DNA from 2 places in the Streptomyces sp. NPDC001027 genome. Region 2 is predicted to be linked to the other one. Evidence: riboswitches for the same ligand, from Rfam matches in the RefSeq annotation. Region 2 holds a riboswitch; the other holds the start of a gene.
What was found. Region 2 has a riboswitch for glycine ahead of gcvP (aminomethyl-transferring glycine dehydrogenase). Riboswitches for the same ligand answer to the same signal wherever they lie in the genome.

Region 1: it holds a riboswitch for glycine, as region 2 does, so the genes downstream of both, gcvT (glycine cleavage system aminomethyltransferase GcvT) here and gcvP (aminomethyl-transferring glycine dehydrogenase) in region 2, are expected to answer to the same signal.

What each region holds. Positions count from the first base shown of each region.
Region 1 is NZ_JBEPBI010000006.1:331-15,782, reverse strand. Features, by position in the region: gene ABT300_RS03770 (TetR family transcriptional regulator) at 1-397, shown strand, start outside; gene ABT300_RS03765 (thioesterase family protein) at 1,120-2,001, opposite strand; gene ABT300_RS03760 (alpha/beta hydrolase) at 2,144-3,382, shown strand; gene ABT300_RS03755 (trimeric intracellular cation channel family protein) at 3,291-3,947, opposite strand; gene ABT300_RS03750 (ABC transporter ATP-binding protein) at 4,017-5,450, opposite strand; gene ABT300_RS03745 (ABC transporter ATP-binding protein) at 5,447-6,544, opposite strand; gene ABT300_RS03740 (ABC transporter permease) at 6,541-7,548, opposite strand; gene ABT300_RS03735 (ABC transporter substrate-binding protein) at 7,617-9,362, opposite strand; gene ABT300_RS03730 (ABC transporter permease) at 9,421-10,419, opposite strand; gene ABT300_RS03725 (enhanced serine sensitivity protein SseB C-terminal domain-containing protein) at 10,984-11,739, opposite strand; gene ABT300_RS03720 (enhanced serine sensitivity protein SseB) at 11,901-12,695, opposite strand; gene ABT300_RS03715 (AAA family ATPase) at 12,814-13,533, opposite strand; glycine riboswitch at 13,675-13,774, shown strand; glycine riboswitch at 13,775-13,896, shown strand; gene gcvT (glycine cleavage system aminomethyltransferase GcvT) at 13,971-15,089, shown strand; gene gcvH (glycine cleavage system protein GcvH) at 15,198-15,452, shown strand, end outside.
Region 2 is NZ_JBEPBI010000016.1:62,661-78,112, reverse strand. Features, by position in the region: gene clsA (cardiolipin synthase ClsA) at 58-666, shown strand; gene ABT300_RS08050 (sugar phosphate nucleotidyltransferase) at 779-3,274, shown strand; gene ABT300_RS08045 (DUF881 domain-containing protein) at 3,441-4,277, shown strand; gene ABT300_RS08040 (small basic family protein) at 4,274-4,606, shown strand; gene ABT300_RS08035 (DUF881 domain-containing protein) at 4,612-5,442, shown strand; gene ABT300_RS08030 (FHA domain-containing protein) at 5,525-6,409, shown strand; gene ftsR (transcriptional regulator FtsR) at 6,452-7,189, shown strand; gene ABT300_RS08020 (bifunctional nuclease family protein) at 7,274-7,747, shown strand; gene ABT300_RS08015 (MerR family transcriptional regulator) at 7,996-8,679, shown strand; gene ABT300_RS08010 (DNA polymerase IV) at 8,761-10,203, shown strand; gene ABT300_RS44430 (PRC-barrel domain-containing protein) at 10,256-10,627, opposite strand; glycine riboswitch at 10,738-10,833, shown strand; gene gcvP (aminomethyl-transferring glycine dehydrogenase) at 11,016-13,901, shown strand; gene ABT300_RS07995 (TOBE domain-containing protein) at 13,952-14,371, opposite strand; gene ABT300_RS07990 (TOBE domain-containing protein) at 14,435-14,830, opposite strand; gene ABT300_RS07985 (extracellular solute-binding protein) at 15,192-15,452, shown strand, end outside.

The DNA.
Region 1 (15,452 bases), on a different contig from region 2:
CCGCACCACCGTGACCACGGCCGACACCAGCGCCGAACGCATCACGCGCGCTGTGGAGTTGATAGCCGGTCATGTGACCGCGTACCCCGCTCACGTCCGTTTCATCGCGCGGGAGCGACACGGCGGGGTGCAGCCGGTGAGGGAGGCGATCCGGGAGCAACTGGGCCGGTTCGCCGAGGAGGTGAAGGCCGAGCTGGCCAAGGACTCCGAGGCCGAGGGCTGGAGCGACGACGACCTGCTGATGCTCTCGCATCTCTACGTCGACCAGATGCTCATCACTGCCTCGCTGTTCCTCGAGTCCCTGGAGGCCTCACCGGAGGAGCGCGAACGGGTCGCCAGGATGGCGACCCGTCAGATGCGGCTCATCAGCATCGGCCGTCATCACTGGCTGGACTGAGCGCCGGCGGCGACGCACAGGGGCGGCGCTCCCGTTCCCGGGTGCGCCGCCCTGATGTGCCGTGCCGACGGTCAGCTCTGCTGCCGAGCCCGCTGGGCCCGCCGGGTCCAGTGGATCCGCCGGATCTACTGGGGCTGCTGGGCCTGCGGGGCCTGACCGCCGCCCGGGCCGCCGCAGCCGCCGCCGGGACCGCCCTGACCCCCGCCGCCCGGGGCGCCGCTCGGCGCGCCGGAAGGGACGCCGGTCGGCATGCCGGTCGGGGCCCCCGTCGGCCGCCCCGACGCCGCGCCGGCCGGCGCACCCGACGGAGCCCCGCTCGGCGCCCCGCTCGGAGCCCCGCTCGGCATCGCGGAGGCGGCACCGGACGGCGCCCGACAGGACTGCTGCCCCGAAGTGCCGCTTTCGGAGGTGGAGGAGTCACCCGAGCCGCAGGCTGCCAGAGCGAGGGGCGAGAGCGCCAGCAGCGCCACCGCGGGGACGAGACGGACGGGTATCGGCGCACGCTTCATCGAGACAGCTCCAAGCGGTTGAGGGAACCTGAGGCGGGCACTCAACCAACGGCGCCTGGGGCTTTCTTGGGGCTCCACTGTCCGCCGCCTGTGAGGCGGGCAAAGCGCCCCCCAAGAGAAGCCCTCGACCTGGGAGTCGACCGACGGGGCCGCCCGCTTGCCGACGAGGCTCTGGTACAGCTCCGTGACACGGGCGGCCGCCTGGGGCGCCGCTCAGCCGAGCCTGGCCCTCGCCAGCTGCCGCGACTGGGCGACCAGCCGGTCCGCGCTGTCCCAGACCTCGGCGTCCTCCTCGAGGAAGCCGCCCGCGAGGTTGCGGGTGACGATGGAGACGCGCAGCGGTCCGGGAGCCGGACGGCAGCGGACGTGGACGGTCAGCTCCACCGTGGGGACCCAGCCGCGCAGACCGATCTCGAAGGCGGTCGGCGGCAGGGCGTCCACCGCCAGCAGCAGGGAGAGCGGGTCGGGGTCGCGGCCGTCCTTCAGGCCGAACCAGGCCCGCATCTCGCCCTTGCCGGACGGCTGCCCGAGCGCCCAGCCGAGGGTCGACGGGTCGAGCTTGAGCATCAGCCGCTCCGTGATGGCGGAGCTGCCGTCCACCGGGGCCGGTCCGTCCTCGGGGCCGAAGCACTGCTCGGGGGGCGGGATCGCCGGGGGCTTCGCCGTGGTGCGGACGTCGTCCGGGAGCGCGTCCAGGTCGCCGTAGGAGGCGAGGACGCGGATCCGCTCGACCTCGGCGCCGCTCTCGTCGTACTGGAAGAGCGAGGCCTGGCCGGTCGACAGGGTGCGGCCGGAGCGGACGACCTCCGTGCGGACGGTCGCGGGGCCGGGCTGCGACGCGGTGAGGTAGTGGGCCGAGATCGTGAACGGATCGCCGTGCGGCAGGGCGTCCGCGAGGGCCCGGCCGAGGACGGCGAGGAGATAGCCGCCGTTGACGGCGCTGATGATCGTCCAGCCGGCCGACAGGTCGATGTCGTAGACACCGGGCGCCCGTCGGGTGAGCGCGGTGTCCCGGTCGAACTCGCTGTCGCCGATCGAGGCCGTGACGGGGTCGACGGAGGCCCGCTCGGCCGCCGCGGTAGCTGCTTCTGGCATGCCTGAACGGTACAGTAAGTGATTACTAAGCGGTAGCTTTGTGTGGGGCGGAGGGTGAAGACAGGACATGAGACGGCAAATTTCTCGGTAAGTGTCCCGACTCGTCCGTAACCTTGCCGCCCCTATTCCCCTCTGCAAGGACATGAGCCTCACCGGGACTCCGTTCCTCTACACCCTGATCGCCGTGTCCGTGCTCGCCGTCGCGCTGCCGCTGCTGCTGTGGTCGCGGATGCGCGGACCGCGGCTGCTGCGCGTCGCGGCCCGGATGCTGATGCTGCTGTTCGCCCAGGGCACCGCCGTCGCCCTGGTCTTCGTCCTCGTCAACAACGCCAACAGCCTGTACGACACCTGGGGCGACCTGCTGGGCACCGGCACCCATGTGCAGCAGGCCGCCGACCTGGGCGCCGACGGCACCGGCGGCATCGCGCTCGACCGGCTGCCCAAGGTCAAGCAGCAGTTCGCGCGGGCGGACGGGACGGGGATGCACGCGGCCGGCGGGGTGCGCGTCACCCAGCTCGAGGGTCAGGTCTCGGGCGTGAACGCCGAGGTCTACGTCTGGCTGCCCCCGCAGTATCACGACCCCGCCTACGCGCACCGCTCCTTCCCCGTGGTGGAGCTGCTGCCCGGCTACCCGGGCTCCCCCAAGTCCTGGTTCGGGTCGCTGCACGTGCACGAGCAGCTGGAGCCGCTGATGCGCTCGGGCGAGATCGCGCCGTTCATCCTCGTCGCACCGCGCACCACGCTGCTGCCGGGTGTGGACACCGGCTGCGCCAACGTCCCGCACGTCGTCAACGCGGACAGCTGGCTCAGCATCGACGTGCCGAAGATGGTCAGGGACAACTTCCGGGCCCAGCCCGCGCCCAAGGGCTGGGCGGTCGCCGGGTACTCGGCGGGAGCCCACTGCGCGGCCAAGCTCGCCGTCGCGCACCCCGACCGCTTCCGGGCCGCGGTGAGCCTGTCCGGGTACAGCGACCCGATCGGCGAGCGCAAGTCCCTCGCGGCCAAAACTCCTTCGCTGCGCCGGGCCAACAACCCCTATGCGCTGCTGCGGAAGGCCGTGGTGCCGCCCGCCGTGGCCCTGTACCTCTCCGGTCAGCCGCAGGACGGCTACGAGGCGGCGCTGGCCCTGCGCAAGGAGGCGAAGGCGCCGACGACCGTGCACGTCGTGTACATCCCGAAGAGCGCGGGCGGCCACTCCATGGCGCTGTGGCGGCCGCAGGTCGTGCCGGCGTTCCGCTGGCTGACCCTGCAGATGCAGCAGACCCCCGTCGTCGGCGGCGGGAGCGGGACTACTCCTCGCGCACCGTCGAGCGACGATTCCAGGCACGAGGCGCTCGCCAGTGGAACCTCATCGCCAGAAGCCGCAGCACGAAGGCGGTGACGGCCGCCGTCCCGCTGGCCAGCGGGGTGAGCACGTCGTAGCGGATGCAGAGCGCGACCATGGCGGCGCCGACGATCGCCGGGACCGCGTACAGGTCCCGGTCCCAGCGCAGGAGCGAGGGCACCTCGTTGGCCAGCACGTCGCGCAGCACACCGCCGCCCACAGCGGTGGCGAGCCCCAGCGCGGCCGACGCGGTGAGGCCGAGCCCGTAGTCGTACGCTTTCGTCGTCCCGGTGACGCAGAACAGGCCGAGGCCGGCCGCGTCGAAGACGTTGACGCCGGTCTGGATCCGCTCCACCTGCGGATGCAGGAAGACGACGAGCAGCGCGGCGATCAGCGGCGTGAGGAAGTATCCGAGGTCGGTGAAGGCGGCCGGCGGCACCGCCCCGATGACCAGGTCCCGGAACAGCCCGCCGCCGAGCGCGGTGACCTCGGCGAGCGTGGCGATGCCGAACACGTCGAAGTTCTTGCGAACGGCGAGCAGCGCCCCCGAGATGGCGAACACGAAGATGCCGAACAGGTCGAGGGTGTGCTGGACGGAGGGACTGAAGATCTGCTGGAGCACCCTTACATTGTCACCCAACAGACAACCCCCGCCTTACATTGCAAGGCGGGGGCTGCGATCTGGCGGTGCTTACTTCTCCTTGGACGGCGTCTCACCGTCGGACGCCGGGGACGCCTCGGACGCCGGGGACGCCTCGGAGGACTCGGGCGCCGCGGAGGACTCGGGCGCCGCGGAGGACTCGGCCTCCTCCTGCCCCTTCGCCGTCTCGGGGGCCTCTTCGGCGGTCTCGGTCTCCGCCGCCTCGGCGGCCTCCGCCTCCGAGACCTCTGCCGCCTCCGAGACCTCTGCCGACTCGGGGGCCTCGGACGCCTCTGCCGTCTCGGTCGCCGGGTGGTCGGCGATCTCCGCCGCCACCGCCGCCGAGGTCGCCGCCGACTCGGCGAGCACCTCGTCGGCCACCAGCTCCGCGGCCTCCTTCGCGGCGGTCAGCAGGACGACGTCCTGCGGGGCCTGGTCCGCGAAGTTCTCCGGGTGGTGGCAGGCCACCTGCTGACCCGTCCGCAGCTCGACGAGCACGGGCTCCTGGGTCGCGCAGACCTGCGTCGCCTTCCAGCACCGGGTGTGGAAGCGGCAGCCGCTCGGCGGCGAGATCGGCGAGGGCACGTCGCCCTTGAGCAGGATGCGCTCGCTCTTGGCGCCCCGGCGCCGCGGGTCCGGGACCGGCACCGCCGACATGAGCGCCTTGGTGTACGGGTGCATCGGCGACTTGTACAGCGAGGTGCGGTCGGCGAGTTCGACGATCTTGCCGAGGTACATCACCGCGATGCGGTCCGAGACGTGGCGCACCACGGACAGGTCGTGCGCGATGATCACGTAGGTCAGGCCGAGCTCCTGCTGGAGGTCGTCCATCAGGTTGACGACCTGCGCCTGGATCGACACGTCCAGCGCGGAGACCGGCTCGTCCGCCACGACGAGCTTCGGCTTGAGGGCGAGCGCACGGGCGATGCCGATGCGCTGGCGCTGACCGCCGGAGAATTCGTGCGGGTAGCGGTTGTAGTGCTCGGGGCTCAGACCCACGAGCTCCAGCAGCCGCTGCACCTCCTTCTTCACGCCGCCCTCGGGCTCCACGCCCTGGAGACGGAAGGGCGCCGAGACGATCCCGCCGATGGTGTGCCGCGGGTTCAGGGAACCGTACGGGTCCTGGAAGATCATCTGGATGTCCCGCCGCAGCGGGCGCATCGCGGACGGCTTCAGCCGGGTGATGTCCTGGCCCTCGAAGTGGATCCGGCCGCCGGTCGGCTCCTCGAGCCGGGTGATGACCCGGCCCATGGTCGACTTTCCGCAGCCCGACTCGCCGACGACGCCCAGGGTCTCGCCCTTGCGCACCTCGAAGTCGATGCCGTCGACCGCCTTGACCGCGCCGACCTGACGCTGCAGGACGCCCTTGCGGATGGGGAAGTGCTTCTGCAGGCCCTGGACCCTGAGCAGCACCTCGCGGTCCTCGGGGGAGGAGGCCTGCGGCGGAACCGGGGCGGCCGCGTCCGTCTTCTTCGTCTCACTCACAGCTTCGGCGCAATCTCTTCGGTCCAGATCCGCGTACGGTCCTCCGACGAGAGGTGACAGGCGGACCAGTGCCCGCCGCCGACCTGCTGCAACTCGGGGCGCACGGTGCGGGTGACATCACCCTTGGGCACGTCCGCGTACGGGCAGCGGGGGTGGAAGGCGCAGCCCGAGGGGACGTTGATGAGGCTCGGCGGCTGACCCTTGACCGGGATGAGCCGCTCGGAGGTCTCACGGTCGATGCGCGGCATCGAGCCGAGCAGGCCCCAGGTGTAGGGGTGCTGCGGCTTCTCGAAGATCTCGTCGACCGGGCCGCGCTCCACGCACCGGCCGCCGTACATCACCAGGACGTCGTCGGCGATCTCGGCGACCACGCCGAGGTCGTGGGTGATGATGACGACCGCGGAGCCGAACTCCTTCTGCAGATCCCGGATGAGGTCCAGGATCTGCGCCTGGACGGTCACGTCCAGGGCGGTGGTCGGCTCGTCCGCGATGAGCAGCTCGGGGTTGTTGACCAGCGCCATGGCGATCATCGCGCGCTGGCGCATACCGCCGGAGAACTCGTGCGGGTAGCCGTCCACACGCTTCGCCGGCTCCGGGATGCCGACCCGGTCGAGCATCTCGATCGCCCGCGCGCGGGCGGCCTTCTTGGTGACGTCGTGGTGGACGCGGTACGCCTCCACGATCTGGTTGCCGATCGTGTAGTACGGGTGCATCGCGGACAGCGGGTCCTGGAAGATCATCGCCATCTCGCGGCCGCGCAGCCGGCGCACCTCGTCCGGGTCGGCGGAGACCAGCTCCTTGCCGTCGAGCCAGATCTCGCCGGACATCTGCACGTTCTTGCCGCGGGCGCCGAGCCGGTGCAGACCCATGATCGCCAGCGAGGTGACCGACTTCCCGGAGCCGGACTCGCCCACGATGCTGAGGGTCTTGCCCTTCTCCACCTGGAAGCTGAGCCCGTCGACGGACTTGACCAGGCCGTCGTCGGTCGGGAAGTGCACCTTGAGGTCGCGCACGTCGAGGAACGCGCCGGGCTTGTTCGAGGACGGGCCGGTCGGCTCGCCCACGGCGGCGCCGGTCTTGGACAGTTCGGTCACGAGAGCCTCACCCGCGGGTCGGCGGCCGCGTAGAGCAGGTCCACCAGAAGATTTGCGATGACGACGAAGAAGGCGGCGAGCAGCGTGACGCCGAGGATCGGCGGCAGGTCGTTGTCCGTGATGGCCTTCACCGCGTACTCGCCGACGCCGTGCAGCGAGAAGACGGACTCGGTGATCAGGGCGCCGCCGAGCAGCAGACCGACGTCCATGCCGAACACCGTGATGATCGGCGTCAGCGCGGCCCGCAGTCCGTGCCGGGCGACGACCTTGCGCTCGCGCAGGCCCTTGGCGCGGGCCGTGCGGATGAAGTCCTCGTTCATCGTCTCCAGCATGCCCGAGCGGGTGAGCCGCGCGTAGATGGCGGAGTAGAGCAGGGCGAGCGAACACCACGCCGGGAACAGCGTGTTGGCCCACTGCGCCGGGTTCTCGGTGAACGGCACGTAGGTGCGGCCGAAGATCGGGATCTGGTAGGTGAAGAGCAGGATCGCCAGGCTGCCCGTGAAGAACATGGGAAGCGACACGCCGGCGAGCGCGATGCCCATGAAGGTGCGGTCGAAGATCGAGCGCGGCTTCAGCGCGGAGATCACGCCGATGACCACACCGCCGATCAGCCACATCAGGGCGGCGCCGACGGCCAGCGAACCCGTCACCGGAAGGCGCGAGGTGAGCTGCGGCCAGACCGCCTCGTGGGTCTTGAAGGAGTACCCGAAGCACGGCGCGTCACAGTGCGCGGTGGTGGGCCCCAGGTCGTAGGTGGCACCGGTCACGACACCCTTGATGAAGTGCCAGTACTGGAGGTAGACCGGGTCGTCCAGACCGAGGTTGCGCTTGACCGCAGCGATGTCCGCCGCCGACGGGCTCTTCCCGATGTACTGCTGTGCCATCTGGTCGGCGGTCTGGCCGGCGAGGCGTGGCAGCAGGAAGAAGATGGCGAAGGTCACCGCGGTGACGACCAGCAGCAGGATCACTGCCGCGAACGTCCGACGGAGGATGTACGAGATCACGGGGATCGGCCTGGTGCCCGCGGGCCGGGAAGCCCGCGGGCACCAATGCCTTCACCTGCCTTCCGGGGCTACTTCTTGGTCGTGCCGATGTTGAGGTAGTCGTACTGACCGCTGAAGGCCGCCGTCGACACCAGGTTGGTGTAGTTCGCCGGGCGGTACAGCAGGACCTTGAAGTAGGTCAGCGGCACGAGGGCCGCGTCGTCCATGACCTTCTTGTCGATCTGCGTGTAGATGGCGTTGCGCTGGGTCGCGTCCTGCGTGCCGATCGCCTTGGCGAGGTTCGCGTTGACCTCGGGGTCGTTCAGCTCCGACAGGTTGGTGTTGCCGGACGCGCCGATGGCGGCGCCGTTCAGGATCTGCTGCAGGAAGCCGTAGCCGCCCGGCCAGTCGGCGCCCCACTGCATCATCATCAGGCCGACGTTGTTCTTCTTGTTGAACGCCGGGACGCCCGCGTAGTCGGTGAAGTACTTGCCCGACGGGAACTGCTTCAGGCTGGCGTTGATGCCGACCTTCTTCAGCGAGGCGATGATCGCGGTGGCCGCGTCGATCTCCGGCTGACGGTCGCTGCGCGCGGTGATGTTCGTGGTGATCGCCGTCTTGCCGCAGGCCTTCAGCTGCTCCTTGGCCTTGGCGACGTCGCCCTTGTTGCCGTCGGTCGCGTAGACGTCCGCCTTCGCGTAGCCCGGGATGTCCGGCGGGAGGACGGTGGTGGCGATGTCACCGCGGATCGGGCCGCCCTCGGCGGTCTGCACCGAGACCTTGTCGACGGCGTACTGCACGGCCTTGCGGCAGGCGACGTTGTCGAACGGCGCGACCTTGGTGTTGATCGCCAGGTAGACGAGACGGCCGCCGAAGGTGTTGTCCGTGTTGGCCTTCAGCGCGGCGTCGTTGATGACCTTCGCCTGCGTCGCGGCCTGAACGCCGGTGCCGCCGAGGTCGATCGCGTCGCCGGCCTGGACGTCCTGGTCGATCGTCTCGGCGTTGACCTTCAGCTTGACGACGATCTTGTCCGGGTACTGCTTGCGCAGCGGGTCGGTCTTCGGGTCCCAGTTCTCGTTGCGGACGAGGGTGACCTGCTTGCCCTCGTCGTAGCTCTCGAACTTGTACGAGCCCGAGGACACGATGTTCTTGACGTAGTCGATGCCCTTGTCCTTGGCCTCGGGCACCGGCGCGGTCTGCGGCGTCGCGACCAGGTAGTCGAACTCCTGGAACGCCGACTTCAGCTTGAAGACGATCGTGGAGTCGTCCGGCGTCTCGATGGACGCGAGACCCTTCTTGTCCTTGTACGGACCCTTGTACGCCTCGCCGCCCACAAGGAGCTGCTGGAAGTAGTTCGGGCCGAGGGACAGCACGTCACGCGCGAAGTTGGAGCGCTCGACGGCGTACTTGACGTCCTTGGACGTGATCGCCGTGCCGTCCTGGTACTTCAGGCCCGTCCGCAGCTTGTACGTCCAGGTCTTGCCGCCGTCGCTGGGCACGCCCGCGCTCGCCGCGAGGTCGGGGACCAGCTTGTTGCCCTCCTCGCCCGCGCCGGGCTGGAAGGTCATCAGCGGACGCGCGTAGACGCGGCTGAGGTTGTACATGTACGCGTAGTACGTGTTACCCGGGTCGAAGGAGTCCGGCACGTCGGAGTACTCGTACGTGACCGTCCCACCCTTCTGGGTGGAGGCGTTGACGACGCCCTTGGTGGCCGCGTCGGCCCCGGCGGACTTGCCGCCGTCCTTGTCCGTGTTGTCATCGGCCTTGCTGCAGCCGGCGAGCAACAGGCTCACACTGCCGATGGCCGCAATCGCGGCCAGCCCTGACCTTCGCATGATGGTCTGCTTCCCCTTTGTTGATGGAAATCTGTCGGACTCTCGCTGCGGCTGCACGTCAGCGGCTGCGCGGGTCGAGAGCGTCACGGAGACCGTCGCCGAGCAGGTTGAACGCCAGCACGGTCACGAAGATGGCGAGACCGGGCACGATCATGAACTGCGGATCGACCTGGTAGTAGGTGACCGCCTCCTTGAGCATGCCGCCCCACGACGCCTGCGGGGGCTGGATGCCGACGCCCAGGAAGCTCAGGCTGGCCTCGAAGAGGATGTTGGTCGGGATGAGCAGCGTCGAGTAGACGATGATCGGGCCGACCAGGTTGGGCAGCAGCTCCCGGAACAGGATGTACGGCCCCTTGGCGCCCATCCCCCGCGACGCGTCCACGAACTCGCGTTCCCGCAGGGCGAGCGTCTGGCCCCGGACGATGCGTCCGAGGTAGGGCCAGTTGAAGAAGCCGATGACGAAGATGAGGACGCTGATGTGGAGCGGCAGTCCCTCCATGCCGAACGCGCCGCCCTGCAGCGTGGCGGAGATGGCGATGGCGAAGAGCAGGAGGGGGAAGGCGAGGAACGTGTCCATCAGCCGACTGATGATCGAGTCGACCCGCCCGCCGTAGTAGCCGGCCACCACGCCGAGGACCGCGCCGATGGTGTTCGACAGGATCGTCGCCCCGAAGGCCACGACCAGCGACACCCAGGAGCCCTCCAGGATGCGGGTGGCGATGTCCCGCCCGAACTTCGGGTCCACGCCGAGCGGGTGCTCCCAGCTCATGCCGCCGAAGTCGCCGGTGGGGATCGACGTGTTGGGGTCGATGAGGTCCTGGTTGAAGGCGTTGGGGTCCAGACCGAACAGGGCCTGGATCGGACGGGAGAGAAGCGCGAGCACGATCAGCAGGATCACGATGACCCCGCCGGCCACGGCCACCTTGTCCTTCTTGAAACGGGACCAGGCGATCTGCCCCAGGGAACGGCCCTCGATCTGCCCCTTGTCGACACCCGCGAGCACAGCCTCAGGCTGTACCTCGGTTGCCGACCCGGTGGTCTCGATCGGTGCGGTCACGGTGACCCGACCCCTCTCGCCGGCGGTGACCGGCCTTTGTCCGCCGCTGTCGGCGGCTTGGTTCGCTTACTGCCTGCTACGCGGCCGGCGCCGGTGAGTGCGGCCCAACTGTCCAGTTGACCCCGGATTGCTGCCGATGGGCAGTCGCTCGCAGGATCGACGACCTCGCGTCTGAGAGGCGAGTCTTCAATGCATGCGCGATCACACGCCAGATCTCGCGGCGAAAGTATGCGTAACCGTGATGCCGACCTGCACATTCCGTTACCCGAACGCCACACCCCGACATCCGGAGAGGGCGGCGCGCCCGTCCCGTGTGCCCGGCGTCACATCACGGAAGAACCGGAACACTTCAGGACGTCGGCGCGAGGCGGCGCGCGGGGCCGGCGGCTGACGCGGCCACACGCCCCGCGTCGGCGCGGGTCTGACGGACGGTCAGCGGCCGGGCGTCCGTGACCGGGAGTGACCGTCGGCACCCCGGACGCCGCATACCGGACGCCGGGACTCCGCACACCCGGCGTCGGGTGTCGGGCGTCGCGCGGCAGGCGGCGGGAGTCGGGCGGCGGATCAGTACGGACGCGGGCCCGGGAAGCCGTAGCCGCCGCCCGGTCCCTGGGCCGGAGCCGGGGCGTGCGCCTCACGGTCGTAGAAGGGGCGGGCGTTGGCGCGCATCCACATCACGACGGGGTCGTAGTCGTCGGTCATCGCGACCGTGGAGACCGGCAGCCCGTCCGGCACCGCGCCGATGGACTGCTGCATCATCGCCCGCACGGCTTCCACGGCCGCCGGGGAGGAGTCGTACACGTCGAGCCCGATGGCCAGGTAGGGCGCGCCCAGCGCCGGCTGCACCCAGGCCCGGCGCAGCGTGCGCACCGCCTGGGCGCGGTGGGCGTTCTGCGCGAGCAGCGCGTAGAACTGCGGGATCTCGATGCCGGGCTCGGACAGCCGGAGCGGGCCGGCGGGCTGCCGCTCCAGGCCGGTGGCGATCCGGCGCAGATCCAGCCAGGGAATGCCGACGCCGCCGCCGGGGGCGTGCGGGTTCAGCCAGAGGCCGTAGTGGTCGGGGTAGAGGGTCCGGGCCACGTCCAGCCCGTCGACCACCTCGTACGAGCGGTTCCAGCCGCTCGCGCTGAGCTCCTGGGCGGACGTCACACAGGGCGCGTAGCCGTGCCCTTCGACCTCCATGTTTCCGTACTGGGCGTCCGGGGAGCCGGCCTGCCCGTGCCACAGCAGCATCCAGACCTGACCCGAGGAGGGGGTCGCGAGCGCGCGCAGGAGCGCCTCGTAGGCGTCGTAGCGCCCGGGCGTGACCTGGCGCAGCATGTGCTCGACCGAGCCGGTCGCGGCAGTGCCAGCGCTCACTTTTTATCGCCCCTTCGAGAAGTTGCCCCGCGTCGGAGTCCAGCTTAGGCGCTCCGCCTGGTCGAGCAGTTGAGAGCGCGGGCCAGGCGCCCCGTCGGGCGGCCCGCTCTCCGGTCCTGTGGCTAGTGGAGCCTCGAGTAGAAGGGGCGGACCCGCTCCCGCATCCAGTCGCCCACCGGGTCCTGGGCGACGTCGAGGAGCACCAGGTTGACCGGCCAGGGCGCCGCCGCCGTCGTCAGGGCCCTGCCGAGGGCCTCCAGGGGGAGTGCGCGCAGGTCGCCCTCCCACTGGGAGAGCTCGACGCCCACGAACATCACCGGGTCCGCCGTCTCGATCGCGGCCAGACAGCGGCGGGCGGTGCGCACCACGCCGACGGCCTCGAACTCCGCGGAGGCCGCGGCCAGGAAGTCCATCGGGTCGTCCTGCCAGTCCGGCTCGTAGAGGCGGACCCGGCCGCCGACGGCCGGACCGTCCAGCGGAGTGCGGCCGGCCCGGCACAGCTCGGCCACGGCGGCCGGCGGCAGCGGGACGCCGACCACGCCGTCGGGGTTGACGAGGATGCCCGCCTGCGGCGGCAGCCCCCGCGCGAACTCCACGGCCGGCGCGACGGTGAACGACATGTGCGAGCCGACGACCTGGCGGAACTGCTCCTCGGAGCTGAAGACCGGCACGTACACCTGGCCGTCGAGCTCCATCGTGGGCAGGTCGAGGGGGCCGCTGTGCGGGCCGCCGCCGCCGGGGAGCGGCACCCAGACGAAGCTGCGGCCGAGCACCTCCACGATCCGGCCGCCGGCTCCCGGCACGCCGAGGGAGGCGGAGAGCACCTCCTCCAGCTCGTTGCCGGGCCATCCGCCGTGCGAATGGGGGTGCGCCTGCGCCGGGAAGTCCGCGGGGAAGTCCGCCGGGGGGAAGTCCATCTGCCTACCGCCTGCTAAGAACCGCTCACTCTGCTGCTGTGACTGAAAGGCTAGCGGGTGTCGGCCGCGCCGCCTCTGCCCGTGGGACGACGAGCCCACGCCCGGGGGAGGACGCGCCTCAGCCCGTGAAGCCGATCCGCCGCAGGACGTCGGCGGCGGGCCGGTCGAGCAGGACCGCGGAGCCGCACCCCTCGGGCAGCCGGCCCTTCTCCACCGAGCTCAGCAGACGGGCGGCGGCGCGGCGGTGCCGCAGGAAGGCGTACCGCGAGACGCCTCGGCCGCGCTCGCGCTGACCTCGCAGGGCCGTGTCCGCGCCGACGTCGAGGACGAGCAGGTGCAGCGCGCCGCCGCGGCGGCGGGCCGCGCGCGCCAGCCAGTCGCGGACCCAGGCCTGGGCGCCGCAGTCGTGCACCACGACGCCCCCGCCGCCGCGCAGGGCCCGGCGCAGTCCGGCGTAGTGGGCGAGGCGGACCAGCGGCCGGTAGAGCGCGTAGGGCAGCACACGGGGCATCCGGGCGTCCCAGCGGTCGCGGGTGTCCTGGGAGTCGATGCGGACGCCGTCCACCGCACGCGTCATCAGGGTCGACTTGCCGCTGCCGGGCAGCCCTGTGACGACCACCAGATCGCGCGGGCCGAAGAGCAGGCCGTGCGGACTGCGGCCGGCCCGCTCGCGCAGGTCGCGGACGACCGGCGCGGACTGCCGGGAGCACGCCTCCCGTGTCCGGGCGCCGGGCTGCGCGGGCAGCGCGATCCCCGAGCCGGCCGCGAAGGCCGTGGTCCTCGCCGAGGTCGTCCTCTTCACCGTGATCGTCCTCCCCTGGGGCCGGGTATGACTCATCCCCATCGCACGTAAAGAGAAGGTAATGCGCGCCGCCTCGCGTTTTCGTGCGCGTAGCGACACAAGCCGGTTACAGATCCGGCCTGCCGCGACGGGGGCGGGCCGTGCGATGATGGCCGCGCCAACTGCATACCGGCCGTTTGAATCCGCGCGGGAGAGTCCTCAGCAGCAGTTCCGCTGGGGCGCCGAAGGAGCAAGTCCCTCCCTTGAATCTCTCAGGCCCCGTTACCGCGCGGGCGAGGCACATCTGAAAAGCGGGCCGCCGTCGCCGGCGGTCCCACCCACGGTGCAAGCCATGTCCCGCCCCCGCTCGCAGCGGTGGTCATGGCGAACCTCTCAGGTTCCGATGACAGATGGGGAGGAACGACCTCGCCGTCCCCCCGCCCGGCTCCGCCCGCGCGGGAGGGGCATACGTCGCCTTGGGAGACGAACGACCGATGAGCAGCACCGCACCCCGTCACACCGCGCTCGATGCCCTGCATCGCTCGCTCGGCGCGACGATGACCGACTTCGCCGGCTGGGACATGCCCCTGCGCTACGGCTCCGAACGCGACGAGCATCTCGCCGTGCGGACCCGAGCCGGGCTCTTCGACCTCTCGCACATGGGCGAGATCACGGTGACCGGCCCGCAGGCGGCCGAGTTCCTGAACTTCGCCCTGGTGGGCGACATCGGCGGCGTCAACTCCGGCCGGGCCCGCTACACGATGATCTGCCGGGCCGACGGCGGCATCCTCGACGACCTGATCGTGTACCGGCTGGCCGAGACCGAGTACATGGTCGTCGCCAACGCCTCCAACGCCCAGGTCGTGCTGGACGCCCTGGTGGAGCGGTCCGAGGGCTTCGACGTCGAGGTCCGCGACGACCGCGACGCCTACGCCCTGATCGCCGTCCAGGGGCCGCAGTCCCCCGGCATCCTCGCGGCCGTCACCGACGCCGACCTCGACGGCCTGAAGTACTACGCCGGCCTGCCGGGCGCCGTCGCCGGCGTCCCCGCGCTCATCGCGCGCACCGGTTACACCGGCGAGGACGGCTTCGAGCTGTTCGTGAAGCCGGAGCACGCCGTCGAGCTGTGGCAGGCGCTGACCAAGGCCGGCGAGGGCGTCGGGCTGGTCCCCTGCGGTCTGTCCTGCCGGGACACGCTGCGCCTGGAGGCGGGCATGCCGCTGTACGGGCACGAGCTGAGCCTCTCCCTCACCCCCTTCGACGCGGGCCTCGGGCGCGTGGTGAAGTTCGGGAAGGAGGGCGACTTCGTCGGGCGCGAGGCGCTCGCCGAGGCGGCCGCGCTGGCCGAGCGGCAGCCGCCGCGCGTCCTGGTCGGCCTGGTCGCCGAGGGCCGCCGCGTCCCGCGCGCCGGGTACGCGGTCGTGGCGAACGGCGAGGTGATCGGCGAGGTCACGTCCGGGGCGCCGTCCCCGACGCTGGGCAAGCCGATCGCGATGGCCTACGTCGACGCCGCGCACGCCACGCCGGGCGCTGCGGGCGTGGGCGTGGACATCCGGGGCAGCCACGAGCCGTACGAGGTCGTGGCGCTGCCCTTCTACAAGCGCCAGAAGTAGACACTGGGCCCCGGACGCGAGTGACACTGCGCACATTCGCGCTGCTCACCCGTGCCCTGGACCGTCCCCCTTCATCAGCACTCCCCCGCGTACAGGAGAATTCAGGCCATGAGCAACCCCCAGCAGCTGCGCTACAGCAAGGAGCACGAGTGGCTGTCGGTCGCCGAGGACGGCGTCTCGACGGTCGGCATCACGGAGCACGCGGCCAACGCGCTCGGCGACGTGGTCTTCGTCCAGCTCCCGGAGGCCGGCGCCACGGTGGCCGCGGGCGAGTCCTGCGGCGAGCTGGAGTCGACCAAGTCGGTCAGCGAGCTGTACGCCCCGGTCTCCGGTGAGATCACCGAGGTCAACCAGGACGTCGTC
Region 2 (15,452 bases):
TGCGTTGGGGTAGGGTCAGGGGGAATCGTCGGCTCATTTCCTACTGGAGGCCCCCGGGTGGAGGTCCAGGAGACCCGTGTCCAGACAGACCGGGTCCTCACCATCCCCAACATCCTCAGCATGGCCCGCCTCGTCGGCGTGCCGCTGTTTCTGTGGCTGATCCTGAGGCCCGAGTTCGGAGGTCCGCAGAGCGACGGCTGGGCGCTCCTCGTGCTGGCCTTCAGCGGGGTCAGCGACTATCTGGACGGCATGCTCGCGCGGCGTTGGAACCAGATCAGCAGCCTCGGCCGGCTTCTCGACCCCGCGGCTGACCGGCTCTACATTCTCTCGACATTGGTCGGTCTCACCTGGCGGGAGATTCTGCCCCTTTGGTTGACGGCTGTACTGCTTCTGCGTGAGCTGGTTCTGCTGGTGATGGTGGGAGTCCTCAGGCGGCACGGCTATCCGCCGCCGCAGGTGAACTTCCTGGGCAAGGCGGCCACCTTCAACCTGATGTACGCCTTCCCGCTGCTTCTGCTGAGTGACGGAAGCGGGTGGTTGGCGTCACTCGCTGCTATTTTCGGATGGGCGTTCGCCGGATGGGGTACAACGCTGTATTGGTGGGCAGGAGTCCTCTATGTGGTACAGGTCCGCCGCCTGGTTCGAGCGGACACCTTGGCCGGCTGACCTCGCCGATTGGCCGAGCAGTGGCTCGTTGGCCCGCGGTGGAGAAGTGCGGGACAATCCGGAGGAGTGAAGTCGGCTAGACCGTCGTCTCTTTTAGGAGGACGCTTCCGACATGAAGGCCGTCGTGATGGCCGGAGGCGAAGGCACGCGCCTTCGCCCTATGACCTCGAGCATGCCCAAGCCGCTCCTGCCGGTGGCCAACCGGCCGATCATGGAGCACGTGCTGAGGCTGCTCAAAAGGCATGGGCTCAATGAGACCGTCGTTACTGTCCAGTTCCTGGCATCGCTCGTCAAGAACTACTTCGGTGACGGCGAAGAGCTCGGAATGGAGCTCAGCTATGCCAACGAGGAGAAGCCACTCGGTACCGCCGGAAGCGTCAAGAACGCAGAGGAGGCGTTGAAGGACGACGCTTTCCTCGTCATTTCCGGTGACGCCCTGACCGACTTCGACCTCACCGAGCTGATCAACTTCCACAAGGAAAAGGGAGCGCTCGTCACGGTCTGTCTGACGCGCGTGCCCAATCCGCTGGAATTCGGCATCACCATCGTCGACGAAGAGGGCAAGGTCGAGCGCTTCCTGGAGAAGCCGACCTGGGGCCAGGTCTTCTCGGACACCGTGAACACGGGCATCTACGTCATGGAGCCCGAGGTCTTCGACTACGTGGAGGCCGACGTCCCCGTCGACTGGTCCGGTGACGTCTTCCCGCAGTTGATGAAGGAGGGCAAGCCGGTCTACGGCTACATCGCCGAAGGCTACTGGGAGGACGTGGGCACGCACGAGAGCTACGTCAAGGCCCAGGCCGATGTGCTCGAAGGCAAGGTCGACGTCGAGATCGACGGTTTCGAGATCTCGCCGGGCGTCTGGGTCGCCGAAGGCGCCGAGGTGCATGCCGACGCGGTGCTCCGCGGCCCCCTCTACATCGGGGACTACGCGAAGGTCGAGGCCGGCGCCGAAATCCGCGAGCACACCGTGGTCGGATCGAACGTCGTCGTGAAGAGCGGGGCCTTTCTGCACAAGGCCGTCGTGCACGACAACGTCTACGTCGGTCAGCACAGCAATCTGCGTGGCTGCGTGGTCGGAAAGAACACCGACATCATGCGGGCCGCCCGGATCGAGGACGGCGCCGTCATCGGCGACGAATGCCTGATCGGTGAAGAATCGATCGTGCAGGGAAATGTGCGGGTCTACCCCTTCAAGACCATCGAGGCCGGCGCGTTCGTCAACACGTCGGTGATCTGGGAGTCCCGTGGGCAGGCGCACCTGTTCGGCGCACGCGGGGTGTCCGGAATCCTGAACGTCGAGATCACGCCCGAACTCGCCGTACGTCTCGCCGGCGCGTATGCCACGACGCTGAAGAAGGGATCCACGGTCACCACGGCCCGGGATCACTCCCGAGGCGCCCGTGCGCTGAAGCGGGCCGTCATCTCCGCGCTCCAGGCCAGCGCCATCGACGTACGGGACCTGGAGAACGTCCCGCTGCCCGTGGCGCGGCAGCAGACCGCGCGAGGGAGCGCCGGCGGAATCATGATCCGGACCTCGCCCGGGGTGCCGGACTCGGTGGACATCATGTTCTTCGACGGACAGGGCGCCGACCTGTCGCAGGGGAGCCAGCGCAAGCTGGACCGGGTCTTCGCGCGGCAGGAGTACCGGCGGGCCTTCCCGGGAGAGATCGGGGACCTGTACTTCCCGGCCAGCGTCTTCGACGCGTACACCGGGTCGCTGCTGCGGAACGTGGACACGACCGGCATCGCCGAGGCGGGGCTGAAGGTCGTCGTCGACGCCTCGAACGGCAGCGCCGGCCTGGTCCTGCCGAGCCTCCTCGGAAAGCTCGGGGTCGACTCGCTGACGATCAACCCCGGTCTGAACGAGGCACGGCCCACCGAGACGGGCGATCAGCGACGCTCCGGGCTGGTACGGCTCGGCGAGATCGTGGCGTCGTCGCGGGCCGCGTTCGGCGTGCGGTTCGACCCTGTGGGCGAGCGGCTCTCGCTCGTCGACGAGAAGGGCCGGATCATCGAGGACGACCGGGCGCTGCTCGTCCTGCTCGACCTGGTCGCCGCCGAGCGCCGCAGTGGGCGGGTCGCCCTGCCCGTGACCACGACGAGGATCGCCGAGCAGGTGGCGGCGTACCACGGGACGCAGGTCGAGTGGACGACGACGTCGCCCGACGACCTCACCCGGGTGGGCCAGGACGAGTCGACCATCTTCGGAGGGGACGGCAAGGGTGGTTTCATCGTCCCCGAGTTCAACAGCGTCTTCGACGGCACGGCGGCCTTCGTACGACTGATCGGCCTGGTGGCGCGCACGCAGCTCACCCTCAGCCAGATCGATGCGCGGATCCCGCGGGCGCACGTCCTGAAGCGGGATCTGGCGACCCCGTGGGCAGTCAAGGGGCTCGTGATGCGGCGGGTCGTCGAAGAGGCCGGAGATCGCTTCGTGGACACCACCGACGGCGTTCGTGTGGTGGAGACGGACGGCCGTTGGGTGATGGTCCTGCCCGACCCCGCAGAGGCCGTCACCCATCTGTGGGCGGAGGGGCCGGACGACGCGTCCGCACAGGCCCTGCTAGACGAGTGGTCGACGGTCGTGGACAGCGCCGGGCGCTGAACCGCGCGCACGCGTGCGTGCCGGACATGTGTCCCCAAGGGGGCCTGTCCGGCACGCCGGTGGGGCCATTCGGAGGTACTGGGCGCGACGTGCGACGATGTGCGGCATGCCGCAGCCGCCCCCCGTTCGGAGCACAGCCGCGCGCCCTTCGCGCCCGGACGCGTCCATGTCGCTGCTCACCAACGTCATGGACCACAGCCTCGACGACGGTTATGCCGAGGCCGCCGCCCGGAAGCAGGCGGACGGCTCCGGAGGCATGCCCAAGACGGTACGGGCGAAGCTCGGGCTGGCCGCTGGGCTGGTGCTCGCGGCCCTGGTGGTGACCGTCGGCGCCGCTCAGGCGCGGGTCGCGGCACCGGTCGTCGCCAAGGAGCGCGAGGAGCTGATCGACCGCATCGACCGTGAGACGGAGGCTGCGGACGAGCTGGAGAGCACCGTCGACAAGCTGCGGAGCGACGTGAACGCCCGACAGCAGGAGGCGCTCAAGCAGAGCGGCGGGAGCGATCAGGCCGACCTGGCCGGGCTGCTGTCGGGCGCCGTCGCGGTGCACGGCCCGGGAGTGAAGCTCGTCGTGGACGACGCCAAGGAGGCGACCACGGGCGGCAACGGAAACCCGCGTGAGACCTCCGGCTTCTCCGACACCGGGCGGGTGCGCGACCGTGACATGCAGCGCGTGGTCAACGGACTGTGGGCCTCGGGCGCCGAAGCCGTCTCGATCAACGGTCAGCGGCTGACGGCGCTCTCCGCGATCAGGGCCGCGGGTGACGCGATACTGGTCGACAACAAGCCGCTGGTGCCCCCCTACACCGTGCTCGCGGTGGGGGACGGGAAAAAGCTCAGCACCAGGTTCCAGAACAGCGCGGACGGGCTGTATCTCAACGCCCTGCAGGAGAACTACGGCATCCGGACCGCCATCTCCGTGGCGAGCGACCTCCGGCTGCCCGCCGCACCGAGCGTGATCGTACGCACAGCAAAGCCGCACACCGGGAAGGGCACATCGTGATCGCCGTACTGGGCCTCGTCGTGGGAGTCGTGGCGGGCCTGTTGGTCCAGCCCGAGATTCCGGCAGCCGTCGTCCCCTATCTGCCGATCGCCGTGGTGGCGGCGCTGGACGCCGTGTTCGGCGGGCTGCGGGCCATGCTCGACGGGATCTTCGACGACAAGGTGTTCGTGGTGTCGTTCCTGTCGAACGTGGTGGTCGCCGCGCTGATCGTCTTCCTGGGAGACGAGTTGGGCGTGGGATCGCAGCTGTCGACCGGTGTCGTCGTCGTCCTCGGCATCCGCATCTTCTCCAATGCCGCGGCGATCCGCCGGCACGTGTTCCGGGCGTGAGGGCGATGAGCGACGGGGACGAGACGCCCGAGAACCGGCTGCGCAGGGAACTGCCCGACGAGGTGCCCGTGACGCCCGAGGAGGGACCGGACCGGGAGCCGGCCGAGGCCGCGTCGAACGGCCGTCGGCGGCTCGTGGAGGGGCTCTGGCCGCCGCGGGTGACGCGGGCCCAACTCATCGTGGCCCTGCTGCTGTTCGGCCTGGGCTTCGGCCTGGCGGTGCAGGTCGCGTCCAACAGCGACAGCGGCAACGCGCTGCGTGGTGCGCGTCAGGAAGATCTTGTGCGCATCCTCGATGAACTCGGCGACCGAAGTCAGCGTCTTGAGGACGAGAAGCAAGGGCTCGAGAAGCAGCGGCAGGAGCTGGAGAACAGCTCCGACCAGGCTGAGGAGGCTCGCAAGCAGACGGTCGAGAAGGAGAGGCAACTCGGCATTCTGGCGGGCACGGTCGCTGCTCAGGGGCCCGGCATCACGATGACCATCGAGGACAGGAAGGGAGCGGTCGAGGCGGACATGCTGCTCGACGCGATCCAGGAGCTCCGCGCGGCGGGGGCCGAGGCGATCCAGGTGAACGGTGTGCGCGTCGTCGCCGACACCTTCCTGACGGAGTCGGGCGGGGGCGTGAGCGTCGACGGGAACAAGATCGACGCGCCTTACCGTTTCAAGGTCATCGGCAATCCGCAGGACCTCGAGCCGGCGTTGAACATCCCTGGCGGCGTCGTGCAGACCCTCGAAAAGGAGCAGGCCACCGTGGCCGTGGAGCGATCGGGCAAGATCGTTGTGGACGCCTTGCGAGAGGCGAAGCGGCCTGACTACGCTCGGTCGTCGGCGCCGTGAGCGGGGGGCGCATGGGGGGCGTCCGGCAGGGGCATGAGGTTGCGGGGGGTCGACGCACCGATCGGGTGGTGCGTGGTGGAAACTGTCTGGTGGGCACGGACGTTGTGAAGGTGTCCGGGTCGACCGGTGTAATCAGTCAGGGTTCGTCCTGCCCCACGGGCGGGTCTGTTTCGGTCAAGGGGAATCGCCCGTGAAGTTGTTTGCGAAGTTGTTCGGCAAGAGCCCGCGTGAGGGTGGCGACAACGCGACCGCCCGTCATCGCGCACAGCCTGATGCAGAGGGTCAGCGACCGCTGTTCAGGGACCAGGTGGCTGGTTCGGGCGGTGACGTTCCCGGAGGTCAGGGCGCGGCGTCTGTTGACCCTGCGCAGTCCGGCGGCATAGGTTTCGGCCAACCGTCAGCCTCGAGTACGGGTGGAGGGTTTTCCCCTATGTCGGCCCTGGTGTGTACGAGGTGCGGTAACCGCAACGCGGAGAACAGCCGCTTCTGCTCGAACTGTGGTGCGCCGCTGCGTCCCGGGCTGACGCCCGAGCGCGCGTCGGAGACCACCTCCACGATCTCGATCTCCGGTCTCGAGGCCTATGACTCCGAGGTCACCGGGCAGACGCAGTTGCCGGCGCTCTCGCCCGAGGCGCAGGCCGCCGTCGACGCGCTGCCGGTGGGCTCCGCGTTGCTGGTGGTGCGCCGCGGCCCGAACTCGGGCAGCCGCTTCCTCCTGGACGGCGACCTGACCACGGCGGGCCGTCATCCGCAGAGCGACATCTTCCTGGACGACGTGACGGTGTCGCGTCGCCACGTGGAGTTCCGGCGCAACCCCGACGGCACCTTCAAGGTGGCCGACGTCGGCAGCCTGAACGGCACTTACGTCAACCGGGAGCGGATCGACGAGGTCCCGCTGTCGAACGGGGACGAGGTGCAGATCGGCAAGTACCGGCTGGTCTTCTACGCGAGCCAGCGGGGTTACTGACCCGCCCCCGGGCTCTGTCCGGGGGGATCTGAGGGAAGGTCCATGCTGCAAACACCGAGGGGCGGTGCCGGAGCCGGCACCGCCGCCGCGGACGGTGTGCTGATGAGCATCGGCACCGTGCTGAACACCCTGCGGGACGAGTTCCCGGACGTCACGATCTCCAAGATCCGTTTTCTGGAGTCGGAGGGGCTCATCGAGCCCCAGCGGACCCCTTCGGGCTACCGCAAGTTCAGCGTGCGCGACGTGGAGCGCCTCGGCCACGTCCTGCGGATGCAGAGGGACCACTATCTGCCGCTCAAGGTCATCCGGGAGCATCTGGAGGCCATGGAGCGCGGCGAGGCCGCTCCGCTGCCGACCGTCGGCCGGCAGCGGGACGGGGAGCACGTCCCGGAGCCGTCGGAGGGGCCCACGGTGGCCCGGATCGGCAGGACCGAGCTGCTGGCGGCCGCGGGCATCGGTGAGGCGGAGCTCGAGGAGTGGGAGTCCTACGGGCTCGTCGCGCCTCTCGAGAACGGCGTCTACGACGCCGAGGCGGCCACCGTGGCGGCCCTCGTCGCCGAGCTCGGACGGTTCGGGATCGAGCCACGGCATCTTCGGGTGATGAAGACGGCGGCCGACCGCGAAGCCGGTCTCGTCGACCAGGTGGTCGCACCGCTCAGGCGGCACCGCAACCCGCAGACCCGGGCGCACGCGGAGGCTCGCACGAAGGAGCTCGCAGGGCTCACGGTCCGGCTGCACGCGGCGCTGGTGCAGAGCGCGCTCGGGGTGCGCCTGCCCTGAGCGGGCGGTTTCGCCGAGGGCGGATCGGTCGCCCGATCCCGGCCCGACTACCCAAACGTCCCGGGCACGGCCTAGGGTTGCTGTGTGAACGAGCTCGATGTCGTAGGTGTCCGGGTCGAGATGCCCTCCAACCAACCGATCGTGCTGCTGCGCGAAGTGGGAGGCGACCGCTACCTCCCCATCTGGATCGGACCGGGGGAGGCGACGGCGATCGCCTTCGCCCAGCAGGGCATGGCCCCGGCGCGACCGCTGACCCACGACCTCTTCAAGGACGTGCTGGAAGCCGTCGGCCAGGAGCTCACCGAGGTGCGCATCACGGATCTGCGGGAGGGCGTCTTCTACGCGGAGCTGGTCTTCGCCAGCGGCGTCGAGGTGAGCGCGCGTCCGTCCGACGCCATAGCGCTGGCCCTGCGCACCGGAACGCCGATCTACGGCAGCGACACGGTGCTCGACGACGCGGGGATCGCCATCCCGGACGAGCAGGAGGACGAGGTGGAGAAGTTCCGCGAGTTCCTCGACCAGATCTCGCCGGAGGACTTCGGCACCAGCAACCAGTAGTGACGCGCGGGGGAGCGCACACCTGCGGCGACCTGCTCGGAGTGTCCCCTAGTCCTCGGCAAATGCCGGCGGCGACTGAGAGCGTCCTACGGCTACTTCTCAGCGCATTCGGCTAGCCTTTCCCCGCGGTGAGGTGCGGGAAACCACTCCTAGGGTGATTATCACTCGGCGTGCCGAGTGTGGCGATCGTTGACGCACCCCTGGCGACTGCCTACCGTCGAGAAGGCAGGTCTAGGACGGAGGTCGGCGTGAGAAGCAGCGGCGACGGTACGGCTGGGGGTGCCCCCGGACTCGGTGTCGGGGGAAGCGGTCCGTACCCTCCCCCAAGCTCTCGGCTGCGCTCGGGCATGGGGTACCCCCAGCAGAGCGGTGCGGCCGATCACGCTCCGCAGCGACCGGCGGCCGTGCCGGGCAGCGGAGGGACGACAGCCATGGCGTCCGAGCAGATCGGCTATCGCGGTCCGACCGCTTGCGCGGCGGCGGGCATCACCTACCGGCAGCTGGACTACTGGGCGCGCACCGGGCTCGTCGAGCCGAGCGTGCGGCCCGCCCACGGGTCCGGCAGCCAGCGTCTCTACAGCTTCCGCGACGTCGTCGTCCTGAAGATCGTCAAGAGGTTCCTCGACACCGGGGTGTCGCTGCAGAACATCCGCAGCGCCGTGCAGCACCTGCGGGAGCGCGGGTTCAGCGACCTGGAGCGGATGACGCTGATGAGCGACGGCGCGACGGTGTACGAGTGCACCTCGCCGGACGAGGTCCACGCTCTGCTCCAGGGCGGTCAGGGAGTGTTCGGGATCGCCGTGGGCGTGGTGTGGCGGGACGTCGAGAGCGCGCTGTCACAGCTGCACGGGGAGCGCGTCGACACCGGGGAGACGCTCGTGGGGCCCAATCCGGCGGACGAACTGGCGCGCAGGCGCAATCGGGCGGTCTGACGCGTCCTCCCGGCGCGTTCGCACGGGCGCGGGTGCGGTGGTGCGACGTCGTTGTCAGTGGCGTGGTGCAGCATCGGACGTGTGAGAAACGCGCCCACGATCCTGCATCTCGACATGGACGCCTTCTTCGCTCAGGCGGAGCAGGCCTCCAAGCCGAGTCTGCGCGGGAAGGCCGTGGTCGTGGGGGGCCTCGGGCCCCGCGGAGTGGTCGCGACGGCGTCCTACGAGGCGCGGGTGTTCGGGGTCCACTCGGCGATGCCCATGGCCCAGGCGCGCAGGCGGGCGCCGAACGCCGCCTATCTGGTGCCGCGGTTCGCCTTCTACCGGTCGATCAGCGAGCAGGTCATGGCGCTGCTGAGGGCGCTGTCGCCGCTGGTGGAGCCGCTGAGCCTGGACGAGGCGTTCGTGGACCTGGAGGCCGGCGGGGCGGCCTGGGACGCCGATTCGGCGCGGCTGGCCGGCGTCAGACTGCGCGCTGACATACGGGCCGCCACCGGTCTCACGGGGTCGGTGGGGCTGGCCTCCTGCAAGATGCTCGCGAAGATCGCCTCGGAGGAGGCGAAGCCCGACGGCCTGGTGCTCATCGAGCCGGGCACCGAGCGGCAGCTGCTCGGGCCCATGCCGGTGCGGACGCTGCCGGGGGTGGGTCCTGCGACGGGGGACCATCTGCGGCGGGCCGGGATCACCACGGTCGACGAGATCGCGGAGGCCGGTGAGGACGAGCTGGTGCGGCTGTTGGGCAAGGCGCACGGGCATGCGCTCTACGCCATGGCGCTGGCGCGCGACGACCGGCCCGTGGTGGCCGAGCGGGAGACCAAGTCCGTGTCGGTCGAGGACACGTACGACGTCGACATCCACGACCGGGTCCGGGTGGGGCTGGAGGTGCAGCGGCTCGCGGACCGGTGCGTGCGCAGGCTCCGGGAGGCCGGACTGTCGGGTCGGACCATCGTGCTGAAGGTGCGGCGGTACGACTTCTCGACGCTCACCCGGTCCGAGACCCTGCGCGGGCCCACCGACGATCCGGCGGTGATCGGGGAGGCGGCGGCGCGGTTGCTGGAGTCCGTGGACACCACGGGCGGGGTGCGGCTGCTGGGCGTCGGCGTCAGCGGTCTGGCGGACTTCACGCAGGAGGACCTGTTCGCGCAGGCCGCGGGGGCGCACGCGGGCGAGTCCGCGCAGGCGGCGGCGGAGCCCGTCGCCGAGGAGCCGGCGTCGGCCCCGGCACCAGCTCCGGCACAGGACCCGGCGCCGGCGCCGGCCGAGCGTCAGTGGCGTCCGGGGCACGACGTGCGGCATGCCGAGCTCGGGCCCGGGTGGGTGCAGGGCAGTGGGCTGGGCCGGGTCACGGTGCGGTTCGAGACGCCGGAGTCGCAGCCGGGCCGGGTGCGCACGTTCCGCACCGACGATCCGCAGTTGGCTCCGGCGGACCCGCTGCCGCTGGTGCGGCGAAGACCGGAAGAGGGCGAGGAGCCGGCGGACGGGGCGCAGGCGCCGTCGCTGACACCCGAGAGCGGCGCAGAGTGAGGTCGTGGGGCTGTGGGGCCGTTCGGGGGACGGGGCTGGCGGGCAGTCGGAGTCAGCTGTCGTCCGTGCCCGCCAGCCGGCCGAAGTCGTGGTCCGGCAGCGGGGGAGGGGCCGCCACGTCCAGACCGTAGTGGTGGTAGAGCTGAAGCTCCTGCTCGGGGGAGAGGTGGCGGCCCACGCCGAAGTCCGGGGCGTCCTTGATCAGCGCCCGGTCGAACGGGATGTGCAGGGTCCCCTCGACCAGCTCGCTGGGCTCCAGGGGGACGAAGGCGTCGCGGGAGAACAGGCCCGTGCGGATGGCGGCCCATTCCGGCACGCCGGTCGCGTCGTCGAGGTAGACCTCGTCGACGGTGCCTATCTTCGCCCCGTTGCGGTCGAACGCCTTGCGGCCGATCAGGTTGCGCGGATCGATGTCGGTCTGCACGGGCCCTCCTCTTGGTCGCGCCTCGTCCGTAAGGACTACGAAAGAGCACATTGAGGCGAGCGGCCACTCGAGAGGCCCGTTGACCTCGCTGGTAGTCTGGCAACGGCTGCTGACCCCGTGCGGGAGAGTCCTCCGGAGACCACCGGAGGCGCCGAAGGAGCAAATCCTCCCCGGAATCTCTCAGGCTCACGTACCGCACGGACGAGGTCACTCTGGAAAGCAGGGCGGGTGCCGACGGCGTCGACGGTGTCCGCTCTCACCGACGGTGAAAGCCGGTCGTCCGCTGGCGACCGGTGAAGCTCTCAGGTTGAGATGACAGAGGGGGAGGCCGTCCGGGCACCCGCCGTGGTGACCCTCGAAGGTCGTGTCAGACCAGGAGGCCTCCGTAATGACCGCCCATCGCATTCCGCTCTCCGAGCTCGAGCAGGGAATCCCCTTCGAGCAGCGCCACATCGGGCCCGACCACGAGGCGCGGGCCAAGATGCTCGCGCACGTCGGCTACGGCTCGCTCGACGAGCTCACCGCCGCCGCGGTCCCCGACGTGATCAAGAACGCCGACGCGCTGGACCTGCCGGGCGCGCGCACCGAGGCCGAGGTGCTGGCCGAGCTGCGCGCCCTGGCCGACCGCAACCAGGTGCTCGACCCGATGATCGGTCTCGGCTACTACGGCACCTTCACGCCGCCGGTCATCCTGCGCAACGTCATGGAGAACCCGGCCTGGTACACCGCGTACACGCCGTACCAGCCGGAGATCTCCCAGGGGCGGCTCGAGGCCCTGCTGAACTTCCAGACGATGGTCGCGGACCTGACGGGTCTGCCGACCTCGGGTGCGTCGCTGCTCGACGAGGGCACGGCGGCCGCCGAGGCGATGGCGTTGTCCCGGCGCGTGGGGAAGAACAGGAAGGGCCTCTTCCTCATCGACGCGGACGTGCTGCCGCAGACCGTCGCCGTGATCGAGACGCGCGCCGAGCCGACCGGCGTCGAGGTCGTCGTCGCCGATCTGAGCGAGGGCATTCCCGCGGAGATCGCGGAGCGCGAGATCAACGGCGTGCTGGTCCAGTACCCCGGCGCGTCCGGCGCCGTGCGGGACCTGAAGGCGCTCATCGACCAGGCGCACGGGCTCGGCGCGCTCGTCACCGTCGCCGCGGACCTGCTCGCGCTGACGCTGCTGAAGTCGCCCGGTGAGCTGGGCGCGGACATCGCGGTCGGCACCACGCAGCGGTTCGGCGTGCCGATGGGCTTCGGCGGGCCGCACGCCGGCTACATGGCGGTGCACGAGAAGTTCGCGCGGAGCCTGCCCGGCCGCCTGGTGGGCGTGTCCGTGGACGCGGACGGGAACAAGGCCTACCGGCTCGCACTGCAGACGCGTGAGCAGCACATCCGGCGTGAGAAGGCGACCAGCAACATCTGCACCGCGCAGGTGCTGCTGGCCGTGATGGCCGGGATGTACGCGGTCTACCACGGCCCCGACGGGCTGCGGACGATCGCCCGGCGCACGCACCGGTACGCCGCGATCATCGCCGCGGGGCTCGAGGCCGGCGGCGTCGAGGCGGTGCACCGGGCGTACTTCGACACGCTGACCGTGCGCGTGCCCGCGAAGGCCGCCGAGGTCGTCGCCGCCGCGCGGGAGCACGGGGTCAACCTGCACCTCGTCGACGCCGACCAGGTGGCGCTCTCCTGTGACGAGACCACCGGGCGCGCCCAGGTCGCCGCGGTCTGGGCGGCCTTCGGGGTGGACGGCGACATCGCGTCGCTCGACGCGGCCGTCGAGGACGCCCTGCCCGCCGGGCTGCTGCGGACCGACGACATCCTGACCCACCCCGTCTTCCAGCTGCACCGGTCCGAGACCGCGATGCTGCGCTACCTGCGCAGGCTGGCCGACCGGGACTACGCGCTCGACCGGGGCATGATCCCGCTCGGCTCGTGCACCATGAAGCTCAACGCCACCACCGAGATGGAGCCGGTCACCTGGCCCGAGTTCGGGCAGCTGCACCCCTTCGCGCCCGCCGAGCAGGCCCAGGGCTATCTGACGCTCATCCGGGAGCTCGAGGAGCGGCTCGCGGAGGTAACCGGGTACGACAAGGTGTCGCTGCAGCCGAACGCCGGGTCGCAGGGCGAGCTGGCGGGCCTGCTCGCCGTGCGCGGGTACCACCGGGGCAACGGCGACGAGCAGCGCACCGTGTGCCTGATCCCGTCCTCCGCGCACGGCACGAACGCCGCGAGCGCCGTGATGGCCGGCATGAAGGTCGTCGTCGTGAAGACCGCCGAGGACGGCGAGATCGACGTCGAGGACCTGCGCGCGAAGATCGAGCAGTACCGGGACGAGCTGTCGGTGCTGATGATCACCTACCCGTCCACGCACGGCGTGTTCGAGGAGCACGTCGCCGACATCTGCGCCCAGGTGCACGAGGCCGGCGGTCAGGTGTACGTCGACGGCGCGAACCTCAACGCGCTCGTCGGGCTCGCTAAGCCGGGGCACTTCGGCGGCGACGTCTCCCACCTGAACCTGCACAAGACGTTCGCCATCCCGCACGGCGGCGGCGGTCCGGGCGTCGGGCCGGTGGCCGTGCGCTCGCATCTGGCGCCGTATCTGCCGAACCACCCGCTGCAGCCCGCCGCGGGGCCGGAGACCGGCGTGGGGCCGATCTCGGCGGCTCCGTGGGGCTCCGCGGGCATCCTGCCGATCTCCTGGGCGTACGTGCGGCTCATGGGCGGTGAGGGCCTCAAGCGGGCCACGCAGGTGGCGGTGCTGAGCGCCAACTACGTCGCCAAGCGGCTGGAGCCGCACTACCCGGTGCTCTACAACGGTCCGGGCGGGCTGGTGGCGCACGAGTGCATCATCGACCTGCGGCCGTTGACCAGGACGACGGGTGTGACGGTGGACGACGTCGCGAAGCGGCTCATCGACTACGGCTTCCACGCGCCGACGATGTCGTTCCCGGTGGCGGGGACGCTGATGATCGAGCCGACCGAGTCCGAGGACCTGATCGAGCTCGACCGGTTCTGCGACGCGATGATCGCCATTCGCGCGGAGATCGAGAAGGTCGGCGCGGGCGAGTGGCCGGCCGACGACAACCCGCTCGTCGGCGCCCCGCACACCGCGGCCGCGCTCGGCGACGCGTGGGAGCACGCGTACTCGCGTGACGAGGCGGTCTTCCCCGCCGGGGTGTCCGCCGCCGACAAGTACTGGCCGCCGGTGCGCCGTGTCGACCAGGCCTTCGGCGACCGCAACCTCGTCTGCTCGTGCCCGCCGCTGGACGCGTACGAGGACTGATCCGGAGCGAGTGTGGGCCCCGTCCGTCGCGGACGGGGCCCTTCGCCGTGCTACGCCGTCGCCAGGGACACCTCGGTCGACTTGATCAGCGCGATGACGTCGGAGCCCACGAAGAGACCGAGGTCGATCGCCGACTCCTTGGTGATCGCCGCGGTGAGTTCGCCGCCGTCCACGGTGATCTTCACCGAGGCCATGACCGAGCCGAGGACGAGGCCGGTGATGGTGCCGGGCAGCCGGTTGCGGATCGACAGGCCGGCGACCTGGCCGGTGGAGAGGGAGACCTCCGTCGACTTGACCAGGGCGTGGACGGCGGCGCCGGGCGCGAGGGCGAGTTGCTCCGAGGCCTCCAGGGTGATGGCCGCCGTGAGGTGCTGGCCGCCGTCGAGGCGGATCTTCACGAGGGCCATGACCTGGCCGGGTTGGACGGCCGTGACGGTGCCGGGAAGCTGGTTGCGGATGCTCAAGCTCATGGGCGTCAACGGTACGACCCCTGGGGTCTTATGGCGGGGATGCCCGCTTTGTGCCGTACTCGGTCACGCCCGGTCGATGTGGACGTTCGTCGACTTCACGCGGGCCGTCGCCTCCATGCCCACCTCGAGTCCGAGCTCCTCGACCGCCTCCCGGGTCAGTAGGGAGACCAGGCGGTGCGGCCCTGCCTGGATCTCCACCTGGGCGGCCACGTCGCCCAGCTTGATCGCGGTGACGATGCCGGGGAAGGCGTTGCGGACCGAGGTGCGGGGGGCGTCGTCCTCCGTGCTGCCGGATCGGGCGAGTTCCACGGAGAAGGCGGCGAGCGCCCTGCCGTCCACCAGGCGTCGTCCGGCCTCGTCGCGATGGGTCGTCACGCGGCCGGCGTCCGCCCAGCGGCGCGCCGTGTCGGGGCTGACGCCGAGCAGTCGTGCCGCCTGGCCGATCGTGTAGCTCTGCATGCGGTCACCCTAGGGCCGCGAGACGGTCCCGCGGGCGCGGGGCCGGTGCGCGGGCGCCGGGTGACGGGGTGTGGCGGGCGCCCGGTGACGGGGGGTGGCGGGCGCCGGTGGGGGCCGGCCCGGTGCCGGTGAGGCTGATCTCGGCCATCCTGTCGCTTCGGTCTCCACTTCGTAACGTTCGCCGTGTGATCCGAATGTTTCGCTCCGGCTTGAGACCTTCTCGGGCGGCCCTCCGTGAACAGGCCGCTGGATTCTCTGTGTTCAAGGGGTTGCCACCCGTTGGAGGGTGTCTCTAGGGTGCGGCAGCAGCGAACCTTTCTGGATCTGGTTCGAAACTTTCGATCTCTCCAAGGAGCGCATGATGGGCGACCCGGCACTCTCCCGCCGAGGCTTCCTGGCGGCCTCCGCCGCGGCCGGTCTGGGCATGACGGCGCTGAGCGCCTGCGGCGGCGACTCGGACGGGGGGTCGTCGTCGGGGACGACCACCATCGAGTGGTGGAACATCTCCACCACTCAGCCGACCAAGGACGTGTGGGCCGCACTGGCCAAGCGGTTCGAGGCGCAGAACCCCAAGGTGAAGGTCAAGATCGTCCAGCTGGAGAACGACGCCTACAAGTCGAAG